DNA from 3 places in the Acidovorax sp. BL-A-41-H1 genome. Region 3 is predicted to be linked to each of the others. Evidence: predicted binding sites of a transcription regulator. Region 3 holds the regulator's gene; each other region holds the start of a gene.
What was found. Region 3 encodes LexA, which represses DNA repair genes until DNA is damaged. Its sites were predicted from a motif close to ACTGTATNNNNATACAGT; they were not measured.
Positions count from the first base shown of each region.

Region 1: imuA (translesion DNA synthesis-associated protein ImuA) is a predicted target of LexA. The motif match lies at 3,633-3,650, and genes of this name have one in related genera.
Region 2: imuA (translesion DNA synthesis-associated protein ImuA) is a predicted target of LexA. The motif match lies at 3,143-3,160, and genes of this name have one in related genera.

Region 1 covers NZ_JBPVJQ010000006.1:129,045-136,441, forward strand. Annotated here, with positions in the region: gene ACTPOI_RS13830 (error-prone DNA polymerase) at 1-1,513, opposite strand, end outside; gene ACTPOI_RS13835 (Y-family DNA polymerase) at 1,528-2,850, opposite strand; gene imuA (translesion DNA synthesis-associated protein ImuA) at 2,789-3,592, opposite strand; gene ACTPOI_RS13845 (hypothetical protein) at 3,885-5,063, opposite strand; gene ACTPOI_RS13850 (ferritin-like domain-containing protein) at 5,091-5,858, opposite strand; gene ACTPOI_RS13855 (iron-containing redox enzyme family protein) at 5,981-7,397, opposite strand, start outside.
Region 2 covers NZ_JBPVJQ010000001.1:41,635-49,031, forward strand. Annotated here, with positions in the region: gene ACTPOI_RS00170 (GntR family transcriptional regulator) at 1-331, shown strand, start outside; gene ACTPOI_RS00175 (DUF4148 domain-containing protein) at 465-758, opposite strand; gene ACTPOI_RS00180 (DUF4148 domain-containing protein) at 851-1,138, opposite strand; gene ACTPOI_RS00185 (HD-GYP domain-containing protein) at 1,628-2,938, shown strand; gene imuA (translesion DNA synthesis-associated protein ImuA) at 3,191-4,060, shown strand; gene ACTPOI_RS00195 (DNA polymerase Y family protein) at 4,023-5,537, shown strand; gene ACTPOI_RS00200 (error-prone DNA polymerase) at 5,697-7,397, shown strand, end outside.
Region 3 covers NZ_JBPVJQ010000006.1:1,665,940-1,673,336, forward strand. Annotated here, with positions in the region: gene kdsB (3-deoxy-manno-octulosonate cytidylyltransferase) at 1-84, shown strand, start outside; gene adk (adenylate kinase) at 369-1,025, shown strand; gene ACTPOI_RS20915 (DUF6152 family protein) at 1,227-1,697, opposite strand; gene ACTPOI_RS20920 (hypothetical protein) at 1,709-2,125, opposite strand; gene ACTPOI_RS20925 (asparaginase) at 2,147-3,100, opposite strand; gene lexA (transcriptional repressor LexA) at 3,187-3,861, shown strand; one part of gene ACTPOI_RS20935 (IS3 family transposase) at 4,816-5,753, opposite strand; AL1L pseudoknot at 5,647-5,763, opposite strand; one part of gene ACTPOI_RS20935 (IS3 family transposase) at 5,753-6,041, opposite strand; gene ACTPOI_RS20940 (D-2-hydroxyacid dehydrogenase family protein) at 6,176-7,183, shown strand; gene ACTPOI_RS20945 (branched-chain amino acid ABC transporter substrate-binding protein) at 7,394-7,397, opposite strand, start outside.

The DNA.
Region 1 (7,397 bases), 1.5 Mb from region 3:
GCAGGTCGCGCGTGAGCACAAAGCCCCCGGTGTGCTGCGACAGGTGGCGTGGGAAGCCGATCAGCTGGCCCGTGAGCGTGACGAGCTGGCGCACGGCCAGGTCTTCCACGCACATGCCCAGCTCGTCAAAACGCTCCAGCCGCACATCGGTGCCATCAAACCATTTCTGGCCCTTGGCAATCGCGTCCAGCGTGGCCAGGTCAAAGCCCAGCGCCTTGCCCACGTCGCGGATGGCCGAGCGGGGCCGGTAGCGGATGACGGTGGCGGTGAGTGCGGCGCGGTCGCGCCCGTATTTGGCGTACAGGTACTGGATGACTTCCTCGCGGCGCTGGTGCTCGAAGTCGATGTCGATGTCCGGCGGCTCGTTGCGCTCCTTGCTGATGAAGCGCTCGAACAGCACCGACATGCGGGCCGGGTCCACCTCGGTCACGCCCAGGCAGTAGCAGACCACGCTGTTGGCCGCCGAGCCGCGGCCCTGGCACAGGATGTGCCGCGAGCGCGCAAACGCCACGATGTCATACACCGTGAGGAAATAGTGCTCGTAGCGCAGCTCGCAGATCAGCGACAGCTCGTGCTCGATCTGTGCGTGCACGGCAGCGGTGATGCCCTGCGGCCAGCGGCGCCCCGCGCCTTCGTACGTCACCTGGCGCAGAAAACTCGCGGCCGTGTGCCCGCGCGGCACCACCTCGTCGGGATACTGGTACTTCAGTTCGTCCAGGCTGAAGCTGCAGCGGGCCACCACCTGCAGCGTTTCGGCCAGCAAATCGGGCGCAAAGGTGCGAGCCAGCCGCAGGCGGGTGCGCAGGTGCTGCTCGGCACTGCGCTGCAGGGCATGGCCACACTCGGCCAGGGGCTTGCCCAGGCGGGTGGCGGTCAGTACATCCTGCAGTGGCTTGCGCGAGCGCACATGCATGTGCACATCCCCCACGGCCACCAGCGGCAGCGCGGTGATGCCCGAGAGATGGCGCATGCGGTGCAGCCACAGCTCGTCATCCAGGCGGCGCATCTGGTCCACCCCGATCCAGCAGCGCCCGGTGAAGTGGTGCAGCGCCCACAGGCCCATGCCCTCCAGCTGCGCCTGCGTGGCCTTGCGGTCGGGGTTTATCAGGGCCAGGCAGTCGGTGAGTTCGCTGCCCGTGATGTGGTCCAGCGTGAGGTGGTAGGAGCCCTTGTCAGACGCGCGCCGCAACCGGGTGATGAAGGCGCACAGGTTGCCGTAGCCGTTCAGGTTCTGCGCCAGCACCACCAGCGTGAAAGGGGCCTCGGCGCTGTTGCGCGGCGTGATGCAGAACTGCGAGCCCAGCAGCAGCGGCAGGCCTGCGGCTTTGGCGGCCACATGGGCCCGCACCACGCCGGCCATGGTGCATTCGTCGGTGATGGCAATAGCGCGGTAGCCCAGCTCCCTGGCGCGCTCCACCAGCTCCTCGGGGTGGCTGGCACCACGCAGGAAGGTGAAGTTCGACACGCAGCGCAGTTCGGCGTAGTCGGGCAGGGATCGGGCGGAGGCTGTCATGCGCAGGAGGGCCCTCAGGCAAAGTGCCCGTGCAGGAACCAGGCCGTCTGGTCGTGCGCCAGCCGCTGCTGAAAGATCCACAGCACGCCCGCGTGCGGGCTCAGCGCCAGCCAGTAGTCGCGCTGCACATTCAGCGGCACGGCATCAGCGTCTGCAGCGCTGCGATGCCACCAGCCGCCCTCGATGCGGTCGGGGCCCAGCAGCATCTGCAGCGGCCCCTGGTAGCAGGGGCGGTTGTCGCGTTCGATCAGCCGCAGAGGCTCATCCAGCACCCAGGTGGGCAGGGGAAAGGCATACACCGCTTCATCCGGCCGGGGACGGCGGTCCAGCGCGCTGTCCCAGCTTTGCATCCACTCCAGCCGGTGGTCGGGCGACATCACCGGCCGGCGCACGCAGGCATTGCCCAGACGGGCCTGTATGCGCTCCAGCGCCAGGTCGGTGCTGCCGCCCTTGCGCAGCGTTTCCGGAATGAGCGAGCGGCTTTCCTCGGCGATGGGCGCCACCTCGGTGGCCAGCAGTTCCAGGTCACCGGCCGGGGCCAGCAGCTGTACGCGGGCCAGGTGCTCGGCCAGCAGGCGCGCCAGGTGTTCGGTGTTCTGCGTAGGTTGCGCCGTGCGCACAGTCAGTTCGCCCCCGGTGCCGGCATCCTTGGCGCGCATCACGTCGTGGCACCAGCGCAGGGTGAAGGCCGTGGTGCCCAGGCGCCGGGCCGCCAGCCAGCCGGCCATCTGCACCAGCAGGCGCCGTGCTCCAAACAGCAGGGCAGGGGCCGATTCGACCCGCGACATCAGCTCCAGCCGCGCATGGAACTGCTCGGGCAGGGTGATCCATTCCCAGGCCTCCGGCCGCAGGCCATAGGCATGGTCCAGCGCCGTCAGCAGGGCCGTGTCAAACCGCCGGCCCAGCCCGCCGCGGGGCAGCCTGCGCACATCGCCCAGCGTGCGGCAACCCACCCGCGCCAGCGTGGGTGCGTGCCGTGCGACGGCGGTGATGGCCTGCAGGGGCAGGACATCCAGCACCTGGGCCAGCGGGGCCCTGAAACCGTCGAGGGCATGTGCGCTGCCCGCATGCCGCACCAGTGCTAGGGCCGCGGTGCCGGTGGGTGCCCAGGCCACGCGGGCGCCCAGCTCCTGCGCTCCGTATTCCACCTGGGCGCGCAGGTGCTCCAGGCCTCCGAACAGGCGTGCGCTGCCCGCCATCTCTGCGACCACGGAATCTTCCAGCACAGCCACCCGCGGGGTGAACTGCAAGGCCCAGATTCCAAGGGAGGCCGCATCAATGGGAGACGGGCACGCGGGCAGCGGCAGGGGGAGCAATGCGGCCCAATGCCCGAGCATGGGAGGCCTCCTCGCGCGAAAGGGGGGCAGCAGGTGCTGCCGGAACGGTATGTAGCCGCGGCGGAATCACATCCGCCAGGTTGCCCGGCATGGCGGGCAGGTACAGCGATTCATCCAGGCAGGCCCCCCGGCGCTTGGCAATGCGCACCTGCAGATCCCACCCCTGGGCTGGCGCTACGGTGATGCGTAGGGGGGCGGGCGACGCATCGGCCAGCGTGACCAGGGGCCTGAACAGGAACACCGGTGCGTCACACGACTGCGCGTGGATCTGCAGGCGCCGCACCTGCTCAGGCCGCGCCTGGGGCAGCCAGGCCAGCACGGCCCCGGCCGGGTCGGACTTGAGGATCTGCTCGGTGACCCAGAGCCGGTCTACAGGCTTGCTGGCGTCGATCCACAGCACTTGCTCGGCCGCCACCCCGAGCTGGGCCAGCCCCCCGGCATGTGGCTGCTTGGGCGGGGCAATGAGATAAAGGCGGCCGCCGTTGTGCATGAGCGCCGGCAGTGCGCGGCCCAGCAGGCGCCATTCGCAGAAGGCCGCCTGGGGCGTGAGCACTTCCGTCAGGCTGTGGGTGGGCCAGCCGCCGCCGGGCAACTGGGCATCAAGTGGATCAAAACCGGTAGGCACCGTCCGGGCGGCACCGGCGTTGACTTCCGTTCCGCGCCAGAGAGCCTCAGCCACATGGGGCGCCAGCGTGGCACCTGGGTCGAAAGCGGCAAAGGCTGCAGGAAGGGGGGCGGACATGGGCGGGTGCCGTTTGGGGCATCAAAAATCAGGAATAAATACTGTATAGAAAAACAGTATATCCCTGCTGTCCTGTCCGTGGGAACTCCTGTTGCAGGCGGCATCAACCGGTCTTCAGAATTGCTAGCAGACCACCCTTGCAGGACGTGCGCCAGGGCGTATTTCAGCCTTGAATGCCCTGCAAAAGGGGGCTGGATTCAGCTTTGGCCTTGGCGTTGCTCCTGGGGGTCAGCATCCCTGCACGGCTCTCCAACACGCCCTCAAAGCGTGTGTAAGTAGCCGCTGTGCGTCGTCAGGTGGCCCGTTCCAGGGCGTCATCGCGCGCGAGTTCGGTGCCCGGTGTCCATACCCAGGTGGCCGATGCGTTGTGCGATGGCGAGCCGGTGGAGTTGACGATTTCGCGGTACTGGAGCGAAGACGCGCCTTCTTCGGATTCGTCCACAAACTGCGTCTCGCGCTTGCGCAGCGCAGTTTCTTTTTCGACCACGTGCCGGATGAAACCGCGCTGGCTTTGAAACTCGATGAAGCGCGACATCCGGCCATCGCCCAGCACCTCGGCCGGGTCGCGGCGCTCGAAGTTTTTGAACAGCTCCATGGCGACCTGCAGGTGGCCCAGCTCGTAGTCCAGAAAGCGCTCCCAGATGGCTTTGATGCGCGGGTTGGATTCCTGGGCGGCGCATCCCGCGTAGTTCCACACCTCGCAGGCTTCGCTGATGAGCAGCTTTTCCAGCGGTGTCTCATGCGGGTTGAGCATGGAGCCGTAGTGGGTGATGTGCTGCGACTCGACCGACGCGATTTCGGCATAGAGCTGGCGTGCCAGCGGATCGGCAAACAGCGGGCCGATGTTCATGTAGTAATCGTGCGTCTGGTATTCGCCGCCGGTCAGAGTCAGGGCATGCAGCTTGGTGCTCAGCTCTGCGCCCGGGCCATAGGGTTCGAGCAGGTCGTGCTCGGGCGCGCGGTGGTGCTCCCAGGTGGGGCGGGCGGGCACGATGTCGGTGTAGCCCTGCGTGATGTTGTTGGCGTCCTTGCCTTCCAGCCGGTCCAGCAGGGCGCTGTAGCGGTACAGGTGGTCAAAGTCTTCCAGCAGGGCATAGCGGTAGCCCTGGGCCAGGTACGGGTCGGGCTCCAGTTGCGCAATGGACGCCGTCACTTCAATGGCCGTCTGCTCGTAGCCAATGGTGGTTTCCAGCGGCGAATGGTCGGAGCTCATGAGCCAGTTGATGGTGGTGGCCTGGTGCTGTTCCACCCGCATCATCTGGGCCAGCGTCACGCGGGCATCGGCGTTCATGCGCAAGGCCACCTGCTTGGTGCGCAGCGAATCGAGCTCCACCCCGTTCATGAGGATGGCGCGTACGCGGGTGAATGCGTCGTCGTCCAGCTTGCTGATGGGCTTGCCCACCATGTCCTTCCATGCCATGGTCTGGCGCTCCAGGGGAATGCCTTTGTCTTGCAGCAGATTGATCGTCATGGGGTATCTCCGGTATCGGGGCAGCGCTCAGGCCGCGGTGGTGGCTTTGGAGGCGAGGGCCAGCGCCTGGACCCAGGCCCGCACGGTGGCCAGGTGGCGTTCTTCGTCTGCCAGGGCGGCCTCAAAGCGCTCGGCCATGTCGTTCTCGCCGGCGTCCTGCGCCATGGTGATCAGCAGTTCCCAGCCCGCGTTGTCGGTCAGTTCGGCCGTCAGCATGGCGTTCAGCGACTGCGCAAACGTCGTGCGCGGGTCGGTGACGACCTGCATCAGGCCCATGGATGCGGTGGCAATCACAGCGGCACAGGGCGTCTGCGCCGTGGGGTCGCCCCCCATGGAGCGCATGACCTCGCAGAGCATCAGAAAATGCTCGTGCTCCTCCAGCCGGATCTCCTGCAGGGCCGCCAGCACATCGGCATTGGAGTCTTCTGCCAGCGGCAATGCTGCATCTCCCCCCGCATCGACCAGGGTGCGGTACTTGACGATGAGTGCGTCGTACAGGCGCGTGCCGCTGCGCTCGAAGGCAATGCGCTCGCCGATCTTGTCCATCAGCATTTCAGGCCGCTCGCCCATCAGCTTGTGGATGCCGGTCTTGAGAACGCCCTGGATGGTGGCGGGTGGCGGGATCGAACCTATCGCATCCGAATCGGCGATGTAAAGGCTTCGGTCCGCCTCGGCCAGGCTGGTGTCGGGGAGGGTCTTGGGCGCCCAGCGCTCGTTGGCGTCCAGCATTTCCCTGACGCGTTGTGCGGCCGTGGCGGCGCCGGTGCGGTTGCTTCCTGTCGTGGTGGCTTGCATCGTTGCTCCTTGGTGGTGTGCGGAGCATGTTTTGGGCCCTGGGAAATGCCGGCTGTAGGACTGTTTCGCACGCGCCGGTGGGAAGGCTGTGCCGTGGCACAGACCAGTTGCCCTCCGGGCGTCTAGTGCTTGGTGCCGGCGCGCGTGGCAAAGAGCCGGGTGGCTGCCATACCCGCCGGTGTCCAGTGCAGGGCAGGCGCCATCAGGCGCACCAGCAGGTCGTTTTGGCCTGCAGCGTCCAAGTGGGGCCAGGTTTCGTTGAAGGCCAGCAGGTCCAGGTCCAGCAGGTCGTCGTCTTCCGGCGGGACCGGGCTGCCAGCGCTGGCCATGTTGAGCCGTTCTGTCACGCGGAAAGTGCGCGGGCGCAGCGATTCCCCGGGCAGTGCGTTGCTGTCGTACGCGGCGCCATCGGCGCTAGCAGCCCCGCGGATCCAGTCGTGGATCACCTGCAGTTCATACGGCGAAAAGACGCCGAACATCTCGGCGCGCGGCCCCTGGAGCAGGCGCCAGAAGCGGCTTTCCTGCACGGGTTCACCGCGTTTCACCCAGCCTGCCTTTTCCAGTGCGGCCAGAAAGTCGGCCATGCGTTCCGGGGTGGCCAGCCAGTCGTTCACGGTGCGCCCCTGCAGCTTGCAGAAATCCGAGTGCGCTCCACGCCCGGCACCGGCCTTGCGTGCAAAGATCCGGATCACTTCCTGCCCGATGTCGAAGCTGTCGATCACTGTCTGTGTGCCGGTGCCGGCGTTGCTCAGGCGCGCCCCGGCGCGCACGCGGTCCCAGTAGGCCCGGGCATCACCGATCTTTGGCGCGGCATCCCATGCGGCCTGGCAGGCGCGCCTTGCATGGCCGCTGTCGGCGTTGTCGATGGTGACGTGCAGGGTGAAGTAGTAGGGGTCGATGCCCAGCTCGTTGAGTTCGTAGGCCGTGATCAGCAGGTGCAGCGGCAACTGCTCGTAGCCCAGGTTGAAGCCGATCACCTCGGGCAGGAAAACTTCAGCGTTCCAGCCCAGGGCCACCTGGATGGCACCCTGGCGGTACAGCGCATCAGGCAGGTCATCCACGGTGCCGATGCCGTAGCGGGCCAGCAGTGCGCGGTACAGCGTGACGTGGTTCTTGGCTGCCGCGCCGTCGCCCAGTTCCTCCAGGTAGGTCACCAGCAGGTCATAGAACAGCGGGTTACCCGCATGCCGGCAAATGCCGTAGAGCCAGGCACCGTCCACCAGCTTGGTGGGGGCTACCTGCCGGATGAAATACAAGGCGTGGGCGCGGCTGTGGAAGAACCGTCGTGCAGCTCCCGCCTTGCGTCCGTCCAGATAGGACTGGTAGCTGGACTGCACGGACTGTGCATGGCCCTGGACCCATTGGTACAGGTCGTCAGGGTTGCCTGGAAGCCCGTCCTCCTGTTGCGCGCTGGCGGCGATTTCCGCCTTGAGGAAGTGGGCCCCGTCATCGATGTCGCTCTGGTCGGGGGTGCGCTGGGCCAGGCGCCGGTAGAGGTCCTGGAACCGGGCGCCTGGAGGTGCGGCCGTGCAGGCGTTG
Region 2 (7,397 bases), on a different contig from region 3:
GCTGCGCAGCGTGGACGGCGAACTGCGCCTGCTGGTGGAGACCGTGGTTCCCGCCGACCTGGCGCCCGGCCTGCACCGCATGCGCCTGGACGACCGCTCGCTCTACGACGTGCTGCGCCGCCAGTATGGCGTGCGCCTGGTGCGCGCCGAGCGCTGGATCGACGCCGTGCTGCCCGATGCCGAGACTTGCGGCCTGCTGCAGCTGGAAACCCCTGAGCCGCTGCTGCGCATCGAGTCCATCGCCTATGGCGCCAATGGCCGGCGCCTGGAGTACTACAACGCCTTGCACCGCTGTAAATCAAGTCGGCTGCACGTGCAGACGACAACTTAGCACCCCCTGGGCTGTGGGCTGTGCTCCTGCCGTACATCTGTCACATACAAAGACAACGGGCTCCCGAAGGAGCCCGTTGTCTTTGTGGTGCTGCCAGCCATGTCCTGCGACATCCTGGCAGGCAGCCGGTGGCTTACATGGCGCTGAATTCGCCCGAAGGGATCTGGCCGGTGCGCAGGGCTTCAGCAGCCTGGGCACGCACAGCAGCGCGGTCAGCCGTGGACTTGTAGGTCACCACGCGCGAACCAGCAGGCTCCTGGCTGCGGGTCTGTGCCACGGTAGTGGCTTCGGCAGCCACTTCAGCGCGGGTGCGGTTCGTGTCGAACTTCAGGGCAAATTGCGAGCTGTCGGCTTCGTCAGCGTGGGCGCTAAAGGCAGAGAAAGCAGCCACAGCGGCGATGGAGATGATGCGAGCGGTCTTGTTCATGGTGAAACTCCGGTGAAATTCAAAAAACAGGGATGTACTGGGCAATACGAAACAGCAAGAGCGGTGGATTCAGCGAATCAGGCGCTGACCGATCAACCACGCTCGCCGTAGGCGATCTGGCCGGTGCGCACAGCGTCAGCAGCCTGGGCACGCACAGCAGCGCGGTCGGCGGTGCTCTTGTAGGTCACCACACGCGAACCAGCGGGCTCGATCGAGCGGGTCTGGGCCACGGTAGCGGCTTCCGCTTGTACTTCGGCGCGGGTGCGGTTGGTTTCGAATTGGGTGGCGAACTGCGAAGCATCGGCTTCGTCAGCGTGGGCGCCAAACGAGGCGAAAGCAGCGACAGCGGCGATGGAGAGGAAACGTGCGGTGTTGTTCATGATGGATAAGTCCTTGAAGTTAAAAAAGCGTCTCAAAAAAGCCGGGTCAAAAAACCATTCCTGAACCGGGTTCGGTGAGTCGCCTTGCGGGTTCGGCTCATCGATGGGATGAACTGTACGCGGGTAAAGGTCACAGAAAAACCACCGAGTCGCGAACTAACTGTTCCAGTATTGGAAACAATCATGGCGGAACTTTTTAGGGTTTACCCAAGCCTGACTGTCCGGAGAGGGCAAAAAGCGGGCTTTGGCCACCCATATCCCATGGAAACCCTGATGCCAATTTGGAACGGTAGGATCGGCGGTTTTCCTGCGCGAAAAGCGCTGTCGCAGCAGGTGATCGTGCGAGCCCAGGCCGTGTAATACCGCCCTTGGCAGGCCGTGGGCAGCGCTTGATATGCATCAAGACAGTGCCGTGCCGAAGAGCGTTTTGTTTGAGTGCCCTGCAAGAGAACGTCATATAGTCCGAGGTAACGATTTGTTGTTCCTCGCATGACAGACCCCCTCGATTCGGCGGACATTGACACCGCCGACAGCCCCCATTACCTGCGCGCGCTGACCGACATGGCCGACCGCCGCACGGTGGTCGCGGACGCTGCCATCTACACCGACAACGGCATCAAGCTGGTGGAGAAGGGCGCCCGCATCGACAGTCGCCTGTATGACCGCTTGGTTCAGCACAAGTTGCGCGAGCCCATCGACCGCCACCTGTCCATAGAAAACCCTGTGGACGTGCCCGCCCTGCTGGCAGCCGGGCAGGCGCTCATTGCAGAGGAGGCCTTGCCCAACATGCTGGCCGAGGCGCTGGGCCCCTCGGCGGCCCGCCTGCTGGCGCCGCTGCGCTCCTTGCCTCTGCCAGCGCCCATGGCCTGCAAGCTCACGGTCATGCGCGACCAGCGCCCCGAGTTGTTCGAGCACAGCCTGCAGATGATGACCGTGGCCATGTTCCTGGGCATCAAGAGCGGTCTGGCAGAGCGCGACTGCGGCACCCTGGCGGCTGCGGCCTTGTTGCACGACCTGGGCGTGCTGCACATGGACCCGGCCTGGAGCGACCCCGACCACAAGGTGGTGGGTGTGCAGCGCAAGCACCTGGTGGCGCACCCCATCACAGCCATGCTGATGATCCGCGACACCAAGGTGTACGCCCGTGCCGCCGAGGTGGCGGTGCTGGAGCACCACGAGCGCATGGATGGCAGCGGCTACCCGCGTGGCCTGGCCGGTGCCGACATCACGCCCATGGGGCGCATCCTGTTGCTGGCCGAGGTGGTGACAGCGTTCTACGAAAAATACGAAGACATGCCCGCGCAGCGGCTGTCGCTGGTACTGCGGCTCAACCACCGCAAATTCCCTTCCGCGCTCGTGGCCCACATCCTGCCGCTGCTGCAGGAAGAGGTGGCGCGCGAATCGGCCCTGATGCCGCTGGGCAATGATGCTCCGCGCCAGATTGACCTGCTCGCAGAAGCCTTCACTTATTGGGACCAGCTCAAGGCCGCCTTGCCCCCAGGGGCTGCCAAGGTCCCTGCAGACAGCGCCTTTGCATTCACCGACTCCCGCTTGCTGGCCTTGCAGAAAGCCTTGATCGAAGCGGGTTCCCACCCCCGGCACCAGGGCGAATTGCTGGCGCAGTTGCAGGGCGATGCCATCGGCATGGCCGAAGTGGCCCTGGTGGGGCGGGAGGCGCTGTGGCAGCTGCAAAGCATTCTGAACGCCAGCCACCGCCGCTGGCCTCAGCTGTCGGACCGCACCACGCCCATGGATGCGGCCGTGGCCGACTGGTGCGATTGGGCGCTTCGGCGGCTCTGATACGCCCCAAGGCGCGTGCAGAGGGCACCCGGGTGATCCCCTGCCGCGCAGGCTGAATCGTTTCCCCGTCGCCACGGAGTCAACCGGTTGGCTTGACCGTGGCAGGCAGCCCTCAGGTCTCCTTGGCCTTGCCCGTCAGCACCCGCAGGCCCGAGCCCTTTCGATCCTGTGGCCTTCCCCGCCTGGCTCTCCACGCTTCAAAATACTGGTTATATTTACAGTATTCCTGTTCTTTGAAGCCTTGCCCCCGCCATGCCCGCGCCCAGCCTGTCCTTGCGGATTGCGCCCGATCTGCCCTCTGCCGTGCCCGGTGTCTGGCATGCCGATGCCCTGGGTGCGGGCCCGCAGGCAGCCCAGCCCACGGGGCATGCGCTGCTGGACGCCCAACTGCCCGGCGGGGGCTGGCCGGTGGGGGCGTTGTGCGAGGTGCTGCAGCCTCTGGCGGGCCTGCATGAATGGCAACTGGTATTGCCCGCGCTGGCGCAGGCCACGGCCCGCCGCGCAGGGGCCGTGGTGGCGGTGGCGCCCCCTTGCGAGCCCTTTGGCCCGGCACTGAAAGCGCAGGGGCTGCCGCCCGAGCGGCTGTGTGTGGTGCGGGCCGACAGCGCCCGTGCGGCATTCTGGGCGGCCGAGCAGGCGCTGCGGTGCGGCGATGTGCTGGCCGTCATGGCCTGGCTGCCGCAGGCACCCGCTGCAGCCTTGCGCAGATTGCAGCTGGCGGCGGCGCAGCAACAGCAACTGCTGTGGGTGTTTCGCCCGATCAGCGCCGCGCCACAGGCATCGCCAGCCCTGCTGCGGCTTCAGGTGCAGGGGCGGTGGCTGTCTGCCGATACATCCGCGCCTGCCGCGCCCGGTATGCAGGTGCAGATTCTCAAGCGCCGGGGGCCGCCCCTGGTGCAGGCGCTGGATCTGCCGGGCTGCCATCCCCGGCTGGCGCTGGCCCTGGAGGCGCAGGCCGAGCGCCGCCACGCCGCGCAGGTGGTGGCCCGCGCCATGGTGGCGCGCTACAACGCAGCGGCCCCGGGGGGGCAGGCGGCGCCCATGCGCGCGGAGCCCGCAGTGGTGGCGCTGCAGGGGAGGGGGCATGCACTGGATCGCATTGCCGCTGCCATGGCGGGATGAGCCCGCCACCAGCCCGGCTAGTACCGGGGCGGCGGCTGCGGCTGGCACGATGGCTGCGCCTGCCGCAGGTTGGTGGGCCTTGCGCTTTACCCCGCGTGTGGCGCTGGCGGATGGTGACACCGTGCTGCTGGAGGTTTCGACCACTGAGCGCCTCTGGGGCGGGCGCGATGCCTTGCGGGTCTTGGTGTTGCAGGCCTGGGCCGAAGCCGCTGGGGGGCAGGGCGCTCTGCCGCAACCCCCGGGCATGCAGCCCCCCTGGGGCAGCGGCCCCACCGCGCTGGTGGCGCAAGCCTGGCTGCGCATGGCGCTGGCCGGGCATGCACCACGGGGGCAACAAGAGCCAGCGGTGCACACCCTGCCTTTGCACACCCTGACCGCCTTGCGCCCGCATGTGGCCAGCCTGGAACGCATGGGCTGCCGCACCTGGGGCGCCTTGCGGGCGCTGCCGCGTGCCGGGCTGGCCCGGCGCCTGGGGGCCGGGGTGCTGCGGGTGCTGGACCAGGCCCTGGGCGAAGCCCCCGAAGCCCATGCCTGGCTGGAGCTGCCCGAGCAGTTTGCGCTGGCCGCCGAATTGCCTGCGCTGGCCACCTCGGCCGATGCCCTGCTGTGGAGCGCCCACCGCTGCCTCACGGCCTTGCAGGGCTGGCTGCAGGCGCGCCAGCAGGGGGCGCTGGCGTTGGAGCTGGCCTGGCGCCATGACCTGCGGCGCATCGACGGGGTGGTGATTGTCCCCACGCAGGCCTTGCAGGTGCGTACCGCCCAGGCCACGCAGGACATGGCGCACCTGCGGCGTCTGCTGGCTGAGAACCTGGCGCGCACCACCCTGGCCGCACCGGCCAACCAGATCACGCTGCGCCTGCTGGAGTCGGCCCCGCTGCCGCACCGCAGTGCCAGCCTGCTGCCGCCCGGCGATCATGGTGGCGGTTGCCCTGGCGGTGCCGACAACCCTGCGTCCCCAGGCGAAGCCTTGCACCAGCTGCTGGAGCGCCTGTCGGCCCGCCTGGGGCCCGAACAGGTGCAGGCCCCCGTGCTGATGGCCGACCACCGCCCCGAGCTTATGCAGCAGTGGCGCCCCGCAGCCGAGGTGCTGGGCCGCCCATCCACCCGGCGCTCTGCCGCCACCAGCGCAGGCGGCGGGGCCGAGGCCGCGCTGGATGCCAGCCCCGACGCCTTGCTGCTGCCCCCCTGGCTGCTGAACCCGCCCCAGCGGCTGGCCGTGCAGGGCAACCGCCCCTGCCACCACGGCCTGCTGCGCCTGCTGGCCGGGCCCCACCGCTTCGAGGCGGGCTGGTGGGCTGCGGGCGATGGCGGGGCAGACGACCCCACACACACCGGCCTGGCCTTGCGCGACTACTTTGTGGCGCACAACGCGGTGGCGGGCCTGGTGTGGGTGTTCCGCGAGCGGCTGGCGCCACCGCCCGATGGCGCGCAGGGGCTGGCGCGGCCTCCCCGCTGGTTTCTGCATGGTGTGTTTTGAAGCACCCCTTGTACGGCTTCCCCCGCTCTCGCAGCGCTGTGTGCTGCGGGCAGGAGGATGCCGCCAGCGCGGCGGGGTGGCCCTTGTGTGGCGGCCTCCGCCTGGGGCACGGTTTCAAGCCCGGTGGGTGGCGCGCAGCGCCATAGAGAAAGAACGGAGATGACTGCATTCTTGCCGGGCTATGCCGAGCTGCACTGCCTGTCCAACTTCAGCTTTCAGCGCGGGGCATCGCACCCGCACGAGCTGGTCGAACGCGCCGCCAAGCTGGGCTACCAGGCCCTGGCGCTGACCGATGAATGTTCGGTGGCCGGCGTGGTGCGCGCCTGGAAGGCCGCCCAGTCCACGGGACTGCACCTCATCGTGGGCAGCGAGTTCCTGTGGGGCGACCTGCGGCTGGTGGCCCTGGCGCGGGACGCCGAGGGCTGGGGCAACCTGTGCGAGTTCATCTCGGCCGCGCGCAGTGCGGCGCCCAAGGGCCAGTACCACGTGGGCCCGGCCAGCCCCTGGCACCTGCTGCAGGGGTGCGAGCTGCTGCTGGCGCCTTGCCGTAAACGCTTTGATGCTACTGATTTGATAGCTATTGAGGCATATCTGTCGAGCGCAAAGGCCTGTTTTGACTCTGATTTTGACGGACACATCTGGCTGGCAGTCGAGTTGCACCTCGCCCCCGACGACGGCCTGTGGTTGGCCACGCTGCAGCGTGTGGGCGCACAGCTGGGCCTGCCGCTGGTGGCGGCGGGCGACGTGCACATGCACGCCCGCTCGCGCAAGCCGCTGCAGGATGTGATCACCGCCGTGCGCCTGGGCTGCAGCGTGGCCGAGTGCGGGTTTGCGCTGCAGCCCAACGCCGAGCGCCACCTGCGCCAGCGCGTGCGGCTGGCAGGCATCTATCCGCCCGACCTGCTGGCGGCCACGCTCACGGTGGCCGGGCGCTGTACCTTCCGGCTGGACGAGATCCGCTACCAGTACCCGCTGGAGACCGTGCCCCAAGGCATGACCCCCGCCCAGGCGCTGGCCTGGCTGGTGCAGACCGGCGTGGAGGGCGAGTACCCGCAGGGCGCTCCCCAGCGGGTGCTGGACCAGATCCGCAAAGAGCTGGATCTGATCGCGCACTGCCAGTACGAGATGTACTTCCTCACCGTGCACGACATCGTGCGCTACGCCCGCAGCCAGAAGATCCTGTGCCAGGGGCGCGGCTCCGCCGCCAACTCGGTGGTCTGCTACATGCTGGGCATCACGGCCGTGCCGCCCGAGAACTCCCACCTGCTGTTCGAACGCTTCATCAGCAAGGAGCGCAAGGAGCCGCCCGACATCGACGTGGACTTCGAGCACGACCGGCGCGAGGAGGTCATCCAGTACATCTACGACAAATACGGCCGCGACCGCGCCGCCATTGCCGCCGTCGTCACCAGCTACCGCACGCGCAGCGCCCTGCGCGACGTGGGCAAGGCCCTGGGCGTGGCGCCCGCGCTGGTCGATGCGTTTGCCAAGGACCACCACTGGTTTGACGAGACCTTCGCTGCCGACCGCCTGCAAGAGCTGGCGCAGGCCGTCGGCGCCGCGCTGCACCGGCACACCGCCACGCTGTGGCTGGAGCTGGCGGCCGACCTCCAGGGCTTTCCGCGCCACCTCAGCCAGCATGTGGGCGGCTTCGTGCTCACCCAGGGCAAGCTCACGCGGCTGGTGCCGGTCGAGCCCGCCAGCATGAAAGACCGCTCCGTCATCCAGTGGGACAAGGACGACCTTGACGACATGGGCCTGCTCAAGGTCGATGTGCTGGCCCTGGGCATGCTCAGCGCGCTGCGCCGCTGCCTGCAACTACGTGCCGTGCTGCGCGGCGAGCACTGGGGCCTCAAGGAC
Region 3 (7,397 bases):
CATCTGGCGGACAAGGTACCCGGGCCGGGGGTCGATACGCCCGACGACCTGGCGCGGGTACGCGCTCTGCTGGCAGCCGTCTGAGCCCCTGGCATCCGCGCGGGGCATGCGACGGGTGCGAAGACAGCCCTCTAAAACCTGTGGCAGGGCTGCAGTGACCGACGATCTGGGCGCGTGCAATAGGCGGCACTCCAGGGCCAACGCACCATATCGGGGAGAGGCGTCCGTGTAAGTCGCGATGAAGGAGTCACATGCTATCCTCGAATGTAACGAGAGCATCGCATCCTGGGCGTATCGGCAACCACCGCAGTGTGGCGGCGTGGCCCCCGCCAGCGGCGCCAACCGATTTCTAACCTTCGAGGATTTCCATGAGACTGATTCTGTTGGGCGCGCCCGGCGCCGGAAAGGGCACGCAAGCCACGTTCATTTGCCAAAAGTACGGCATCCCGCAAATCTCCACCGGCGACATGCTGCGCGCTGCCGTCAAGGCCGGCACCCCCCTGGGCCTGCAGGCCAAGGCCGTGATGGACTCTGGCGCCCTCGTGAGCGACGACATCATCATCGGACTGGTGAAGGAACGCATCACCCAGGCCGACTGCGCCAACGGGTTCCTCTTCGACGGCTTTCCCCGCACCATCCCCCAGGCTGATGCCATGAAGGCAGCCGGAGTGAAGCTTGATTACGTGCTGGAAATCGACGTGCCGTTTGATGCCATCATCGAACGCATGAGCGGCCGCCGCTCGCACCCGGCCAGCGGCCGCACCTACCACGTCAAGTTCAACCCGCCCAAAGTGGCAGGCAAGGACGACGTGACCGGCGAAGACCTTATCCAGCGCGAAGACGACAAGGAAGAGACCGTGCAAAAGCGTCTGCAGGTCTACAGCGACCAGACGCGCCCGCTGGTCGACTACTACAGCAGCTGGGCCAAGACTGCCCCTGACCTTGCCCCCAAGTACCGCGCCATCAGCGGCACCGGCAGCGTGGACGAGATCACCGAACGCGCACTGAAAGCCCTGGCAAGCTGAAACCACGAGCCCGGCAAGGATTCGCAGGCCACAACGGCGCCTCTTGCAGGCGCCGTTTTTGTTGGCGCACCGCGAATAGCAAGCCTGCCTTTGAGTTGCGGTTTCTCGCCGCGATCAGGGACTCACTGCATGGGCGCCCGTGACGTCGGCGCCGGTGGCAAAGTAGCCCGGGTTGGCCGATGGACAGCGGGAACTAGCGCGTCAGGCAGGCCCTGAGCGCAGGGCGTAGGCCTTGCCGTCCACAAACAGAAATTCCGCGCGCAACACCGCGTCGCCCTTTTCCTCGCGCAGCGTGAAGCCGACCAGTGACACGGCCGCACCCGGCTTGATTTCAGCAACCTGCCAGGCCTGCATGCGCGTCAGCGGAGCCAGTTCAACCTGCCAGAGCCGGTCACGCCTGCGGGGTACCACGGCCTTTGCCAGCAGCGCCTTGCCATCCACGGGCGCTGTCTGCGCCGGTATTGCCCGCTGAGCCAGATCGCCGGGCACCGAAAGATCGGCGGGCAATTCCAGTTCGAGCTCGGCATGGGGGTTTTGCCAGCGCACCTTGCGCACCGTTCCGGCCAGATAGATCGGCCGTTCTGCGTCAAAGCTGCTCCAGCCATGGTGTGCGCGGGCCCACAGCGGAACGGTAGCAAGTGCCAGGATGCAGTGGCGACGTTGAACAAGCATGTGTTTCCCCTTTAAAGGTAGGCAATCCAGCGGCCGCTGGCGGCCATGGCAAGCCACAGGATGGTCGAGACCAGCATCAGTGCACGAGCCATTCCATCGAGCCTGTCGAGCGATTTTCGGCCATGAAACCAGGCTGCGTTGCACCCGGCCAGCATCAACAGCACCATCTTGAGGGTGAATGCCCGGTTGGCCAGCAGCTCTGCCGCCTGCGTCGCAAACATCACGAGGCCGGACGCGGCAATGAGCCCGAAGCCCAGCACGCTCAGGGACAGGCACAACCGGGCAAGGTCTTTGACGGGGAGCATCCGCCCGAGGCCGAACACGCGCAATTCCAACAGCACCAGATTGCCGATCACCAGCGCGATGCCCGCAATGTGGACGACCTCCAGCGCCGGGTATGCCCAGCTGTGGGTTTTGAGTGCTGCCAAAAATGACACGGTACAACGGGGCTAGGCGCCCACCAGAAGGTCCAGCATCAGCGAGATGCGCGCCTTGACCGGGGACAGTCCGCGGGAGTCCACAAACAGGTCACCCGGCTTGGGCAGGACCTGGCCACCGCTGCAGCGCGTGGCGCGCACGACCCTCACCCCGGCAACCTGAGCGCGCAGCAGGGCGTCCTCCAGCGCATGGTGAATGGTCCCGTTGCCGGTGCACGCAACCACCAGGCCCTGCACTCCGTCACGCACCAGCGCGTCCACCAGGCTGCCACGGGCGCCTGCGTGGCTCAGGATGATTTCCACACGGGGGGCAGAAACTGCGTTGGCTATGACAATCATAGCAATACGCCCTTTTGATTCATGCGCTACCGAGATATTCGGCGCCCAGCGTACGCTGCCCTCCTCCATCCAGCCCAGGGGTCCGCCATCGCCCGACGCAAAGGCGTTGACCCGGTAGGGATGCGCCTTCTGAACCAGCCGGGCACCGTGGACTTCCCCTGCCGCCACGGCGAATACGCCGCGCACGTCGGGGGCCAGCGCCAGAGCAACTGCATCCATCAGGTTCTGGGGACCGTCGGGGGTCAGCGCGCTCGCGGGCCGCATGGCAGAGGTCAGCACCACAGGTTTTGTGCAACGGAGCACTTCCTGCAGAAACCAGGCGGTTTCTTCCAGGGTATCGGTGCCGTGGGTGATGACCACACCTTTCACGGCGGGGTGGTCCAGGTGATGCTGGCACCGTGCAGCTAGGCGCGTCCAGATGTCGAAGTCCATGTCCTTGCTATCGACCTGGGCGACCTGCTCCGCCTCGACGGCAACGCCTTCTGACTGACTCAGTGCCGGAATCGATGCCAAGAGGTCACGCACACCGACCTGCGCAGCTTTGTAGCCGATGTTGTCCGCGGCATCGGCTGCGGTGCCCGCGATGGTTCCGCCCGTGCCCAGAACCACGATTTTTTGCCCACTCACTTGCACACTCCGAAAAACTGGTGAAAAATACAGGTACTGGATTAAAAACCAGTCCCTCCACGTAGCGCTACTCCACGGAGCCCTTCATGCTCGACAACCCGAAACTCACGGCCCGCCAGCAACAGATCCTGGATCTCATCCAGACTGCGATCGCACGCACAGGCGCGCCCCCTACACGGGCCGAAATCGCGGCAGAACTGGGCTTCAAGTCGGCCAATGCCGCAGAAGAGCATTTGCAGGCCCTGGCCCGCAAGGGCGTGATTGAACTTGTCAGCGGCACCTCCCGCGGCATCCGGTTGCGCAATGAGACCGTGCGGTCCATCAACGCGGCGCGAGGCAGCCAGTTCAGCCTGCCCATACCGGGTCTTTCGCAACTCGTTCTGCCCCTGGTGGGCCGCGTGGCCGCCGGCTCTCCCATTCTCGCGCAGGAACACGTCGACCAGACCTACTGCGTTGAAAACAGCCTTTTCCAGCACAAGCCGGACTACCTTCTGAAGGTGCGGGGCATGTCGATGCGCGACGCTGGCATCATGGACGGTGACCTGCTGGCCGTGCAGTCCACCAGAGAAGCCCGCAACGGCCAGATCATCGTCGCGCGCCTGGGGGATGACGTCACCGTCAAGCGGCTGCGGCGCACAGCCAGTTCCATCGAACTGTTGCCCGAAAACCCCGACTATCCCGTGATCGTGGTCCAGCCCGGCGAACCCTTTGAAATCGAAGGCCTCGCCGTCGGGTTGATCCGCAACACGATGCTCATGTAGCCCCACCACGGTTGACTGCAGGTGGCGGGCGTTTGGCGTGTCCTCGTGGCATGCCAGCCCTGCAGCTCAGCCGGTATCTCCTTGTGCAGGTTCTTCCAGAACAGCGGTTTCTACCAGCTGCAGGGGAGGTGTTGCGCGAGTGGTTTTGCAATCCTGCCTATGTCCAACCCCCGAAATTCGGAGTTTTCACATGGGAATTGTTTTACCTGCTTTCAACGCCCTCCCACGGCACCTCTCCAAGCTCGTGCTGTGGATGCAATCCGGCCGAGAGCCCACGACCGGCGGTGCACCGGTCTGGAGCGCTGAACCTGCCGCTGCCAACGACAGCGTTCACCCCGATATGGATATGGCCGCTGACCCATTGGACACTCCCGGCTTGCGGCAATTTGTGCGGCGTTCAACCTTGGCCCAAGGTCAACGGCCGCCCGTGCCGTCGGTAACCCCAGTTCACAAGCCTCCTCTGCGGGGCAACTGGCCCTTTACGGTGCGGCCGCTCTCAGGCCCCGCTCAGCCAGTATCAAGACCTGTCAGCAGCGCGCGCGGTCTTAGGGCTGCCCCGCCCGCTGCGCATCGGCGCACACCGTTGACGTCTCTGGGAGCACCTGAGAGCCCCGGCCGGCGAGTGCCCTGCGCTGTGCGCCGTTTTGCTGACCCAGGTTCGGGCCGGTTGGCCATTTCAGGTCGAATGGCAGATGTATGCGCAGAACTGGACAGGCTGGCCGCGTTTGAGGCCCTGCAGCTTCGCCGGAGCATGGCTACCTGACCCCCGTCTGCCCAGCGTAGGTGCATCGCAAGCCACCGGGCTTGCTGCTTGTGTCCTGGCCTGCGCTGAAGACCGAAACAGGCTTTCGTCCATCCCACATAACCGGGGCTTTCTCGCGGTGATTCATCAGCCGCGCTCTGGGCACGCTGTGAACCGCCCCGGGTTTCGCGGAGGCTGTTTGGTTTAAGTGCTCATGCCACTGCAGCTGATTGCTCGACGAGTTGGCGGTAGTAGTTTGCCTCAGCTTCAGCAGGCGGGATGTAGCCCAGCGGCCCCATCAGACGATGGTTGTTGAACCACGAGACCCACGTCAGCGTGGCGAGCTCGACTGCCTCGCGGGTCTTCCAAGTCCGTCGGTGGATCACCTCGGCCTTGTACAGGCCGTTGATCGTCTCGGCCAGGGCGTTGTCGTAGCTGTCGCCTTTGCTGCCCACAGACGGCTCGACCCCTGCCTCTGCCAAGCGTTCCGAGTACCGAATCGAAACGTACTGCGAGCCGCGATCCGAGTGGTGAATGAGGCTGCTGTCGCGCTCGGGTTGCCGCTCGTACAGCGCTTGCTCCAGAGCATCGAGAACGAAGTCCGTGGTCATCGATGTGCTCACGCGCCAGCCCACGATGCGCCTGGCGAAGACGTCAACGACGAATGCCACATAGAGCCAGCCCTGCCAGGTAGAGACATAGGTGAAGTCCGAGACCCACAGCTGGTTCGGCCGCTGTGCATGGAACTGCCGATTCACCTTGTCCAGCGGGCACAGTGCCTTACGGTCACTGATGGTCGTGCGAATCACCTTACCGCGTCTGACACCCTGCAGCCCCATTCGCTTCATCAGGCGCTCGACCGTGCACCGAGCAACGACCTCGCCCTCGCGGTTCAGCTGCATCCACACCTTGTCGGCGCCGTAGACCTGCAAGTTGGCGTTCCACACCCGCTCGATGGTCGGCATCAACACCGCATCGCGCCGGGCCCTGTGGCTGAGCAGGCCGGTGTCGCGCAACCGGGCTGCATGCCTGCGATAGGCCGACGGGGCGATCTGCAGCAGCCTGCACATCGGCTCGACCCCGTGGACTTCGCGGTGTTCGTCCACGAACCGGTACATCACTTCAACCGGCGGTCGAGCTCCGCCTGGGCGAAAAACGCGCTGGCCAGCTTCAATATCTCGTTGGCCCGGCGCAATTCTTTGACCTCGCGTTCCAGCTCCTTGACCCGTTGGGCTTCGGCCGTGGTGACACCTTCTCGCGTACCTGCATCAACTTCGGCGCGTTTGACCCATTCGTTCAGTGTCTGTGGCACGCAGCCAATCTTGGCGGCGATGGACTCGATGGCGGCCCACAGTGAAGGGTACTCCCCGCGCTGCTCCTGCACCATCCTCACTGCGCGCTCACGCACCTCAGGCGAGAACTTGTTCGTCTTCTTCATGGCTCAATCCTCTCAGAGTGTTGAGCCTCCTCGAAACCCGGGGCGGTTCACTGCACGCGGGTCTGCCCTCTCTACCTGATTCCTCACTCGCCAGCATTCGGGGCCACGGTAGAGCTGCAAGGCACAATATGAGGATGAATATTGTGATCCTCGATGACTACCAGGATGCGGTGCGAAAGCTTCATTGCGCTTCCCGGCTGGATGCCTACACGGCCAAGGTCTACACCAACACCGTCAAGGGCATCGGCCAGCTTTCGGTCAGGCTCAAGGACGCCGACATCATCGTTCTGGTGCGTGAACGCACGCACATCAGCCGCCAGCTGATCGAGAAACTGCCCCGTTTGAAGCTGATCGCCCAGACTGGCAAGGTGGGCAGCCATGTGGATGTGGCAGCCTGCACCGAACGCGGCATCGCGGTTGCCGAAGGAGTCGGCTCCCCCGTGGCGCCCGCCGAACTGACCTGGGCCCTGGTCATGGCTGCCATGCGCAGGCTACCGCAGTACATCTCCAACCTCAAGCATGGGGCATGGCAGCAGTCGGGCCTCAAGACTGCGTCCATGCCTGCCAACTTTGGTCTGGGTACTGTGTTGCGCGGAAAGACCCTGGGTATCTGGGGGTACGGACGCATTGGACAGCTCGTGGCCGGGTACGGCCGTGCGTTCGGCATGAACGTGCGTGTGTGGGGTCGCGAAGCGTCGCGCGCACAGGCGCTGATTGACGGTTACCAGGCTGCCACCACCAAGGAAGAGTTCTTTGCCCAGTGCGATGTGATCTCCCTGCATCTGCGCCTGACCGATGAGACGCGTGGAGTGGTGTCACTGGAGGACCTCTCGTGCATGAAGCCCACCGCCTTGCTGGTGAACACATCCCGTGCCGAGCTGATCGAATCGGATGCGCTGATTGCCGCACTTAACCGCGGCCGGCCGGGCATGGCGGCTGTGGATGTCTTTGAGAGCGAGCCCATCCTGCAGGGCCACGCGCTTTTGCGGCTCGAGAACTGCATTTGCACACCCCACATCGGGTATGTGGAGCAAGACAGCTACGAACTGTACTTTGGCGCGGCGTTTGATAACGTGGTCAACTTCATCAAGGGCACACCGACCAACATCGTGAATCCCGGTTCGCTACAGGTCCGTCGCTGAAACGCCACCCCCTGCCCCGCCGCGGCTGAGCCCCGCCGTTACCCCGTGCGGGTGAAGCCAGCTCCTTGGGCTCTGCCGAAGAACTGGACTCATGCGCTCGAACATCGCGTTGGCGCGCGTTGAAATGCCCATGAAAAAAGGCTTCCCGTCGGGAAGCCTTTTGCTTGAGCGGAGTGGCCACCAATGATGGCCAGCCCCGTGCCCGCCTGATTAC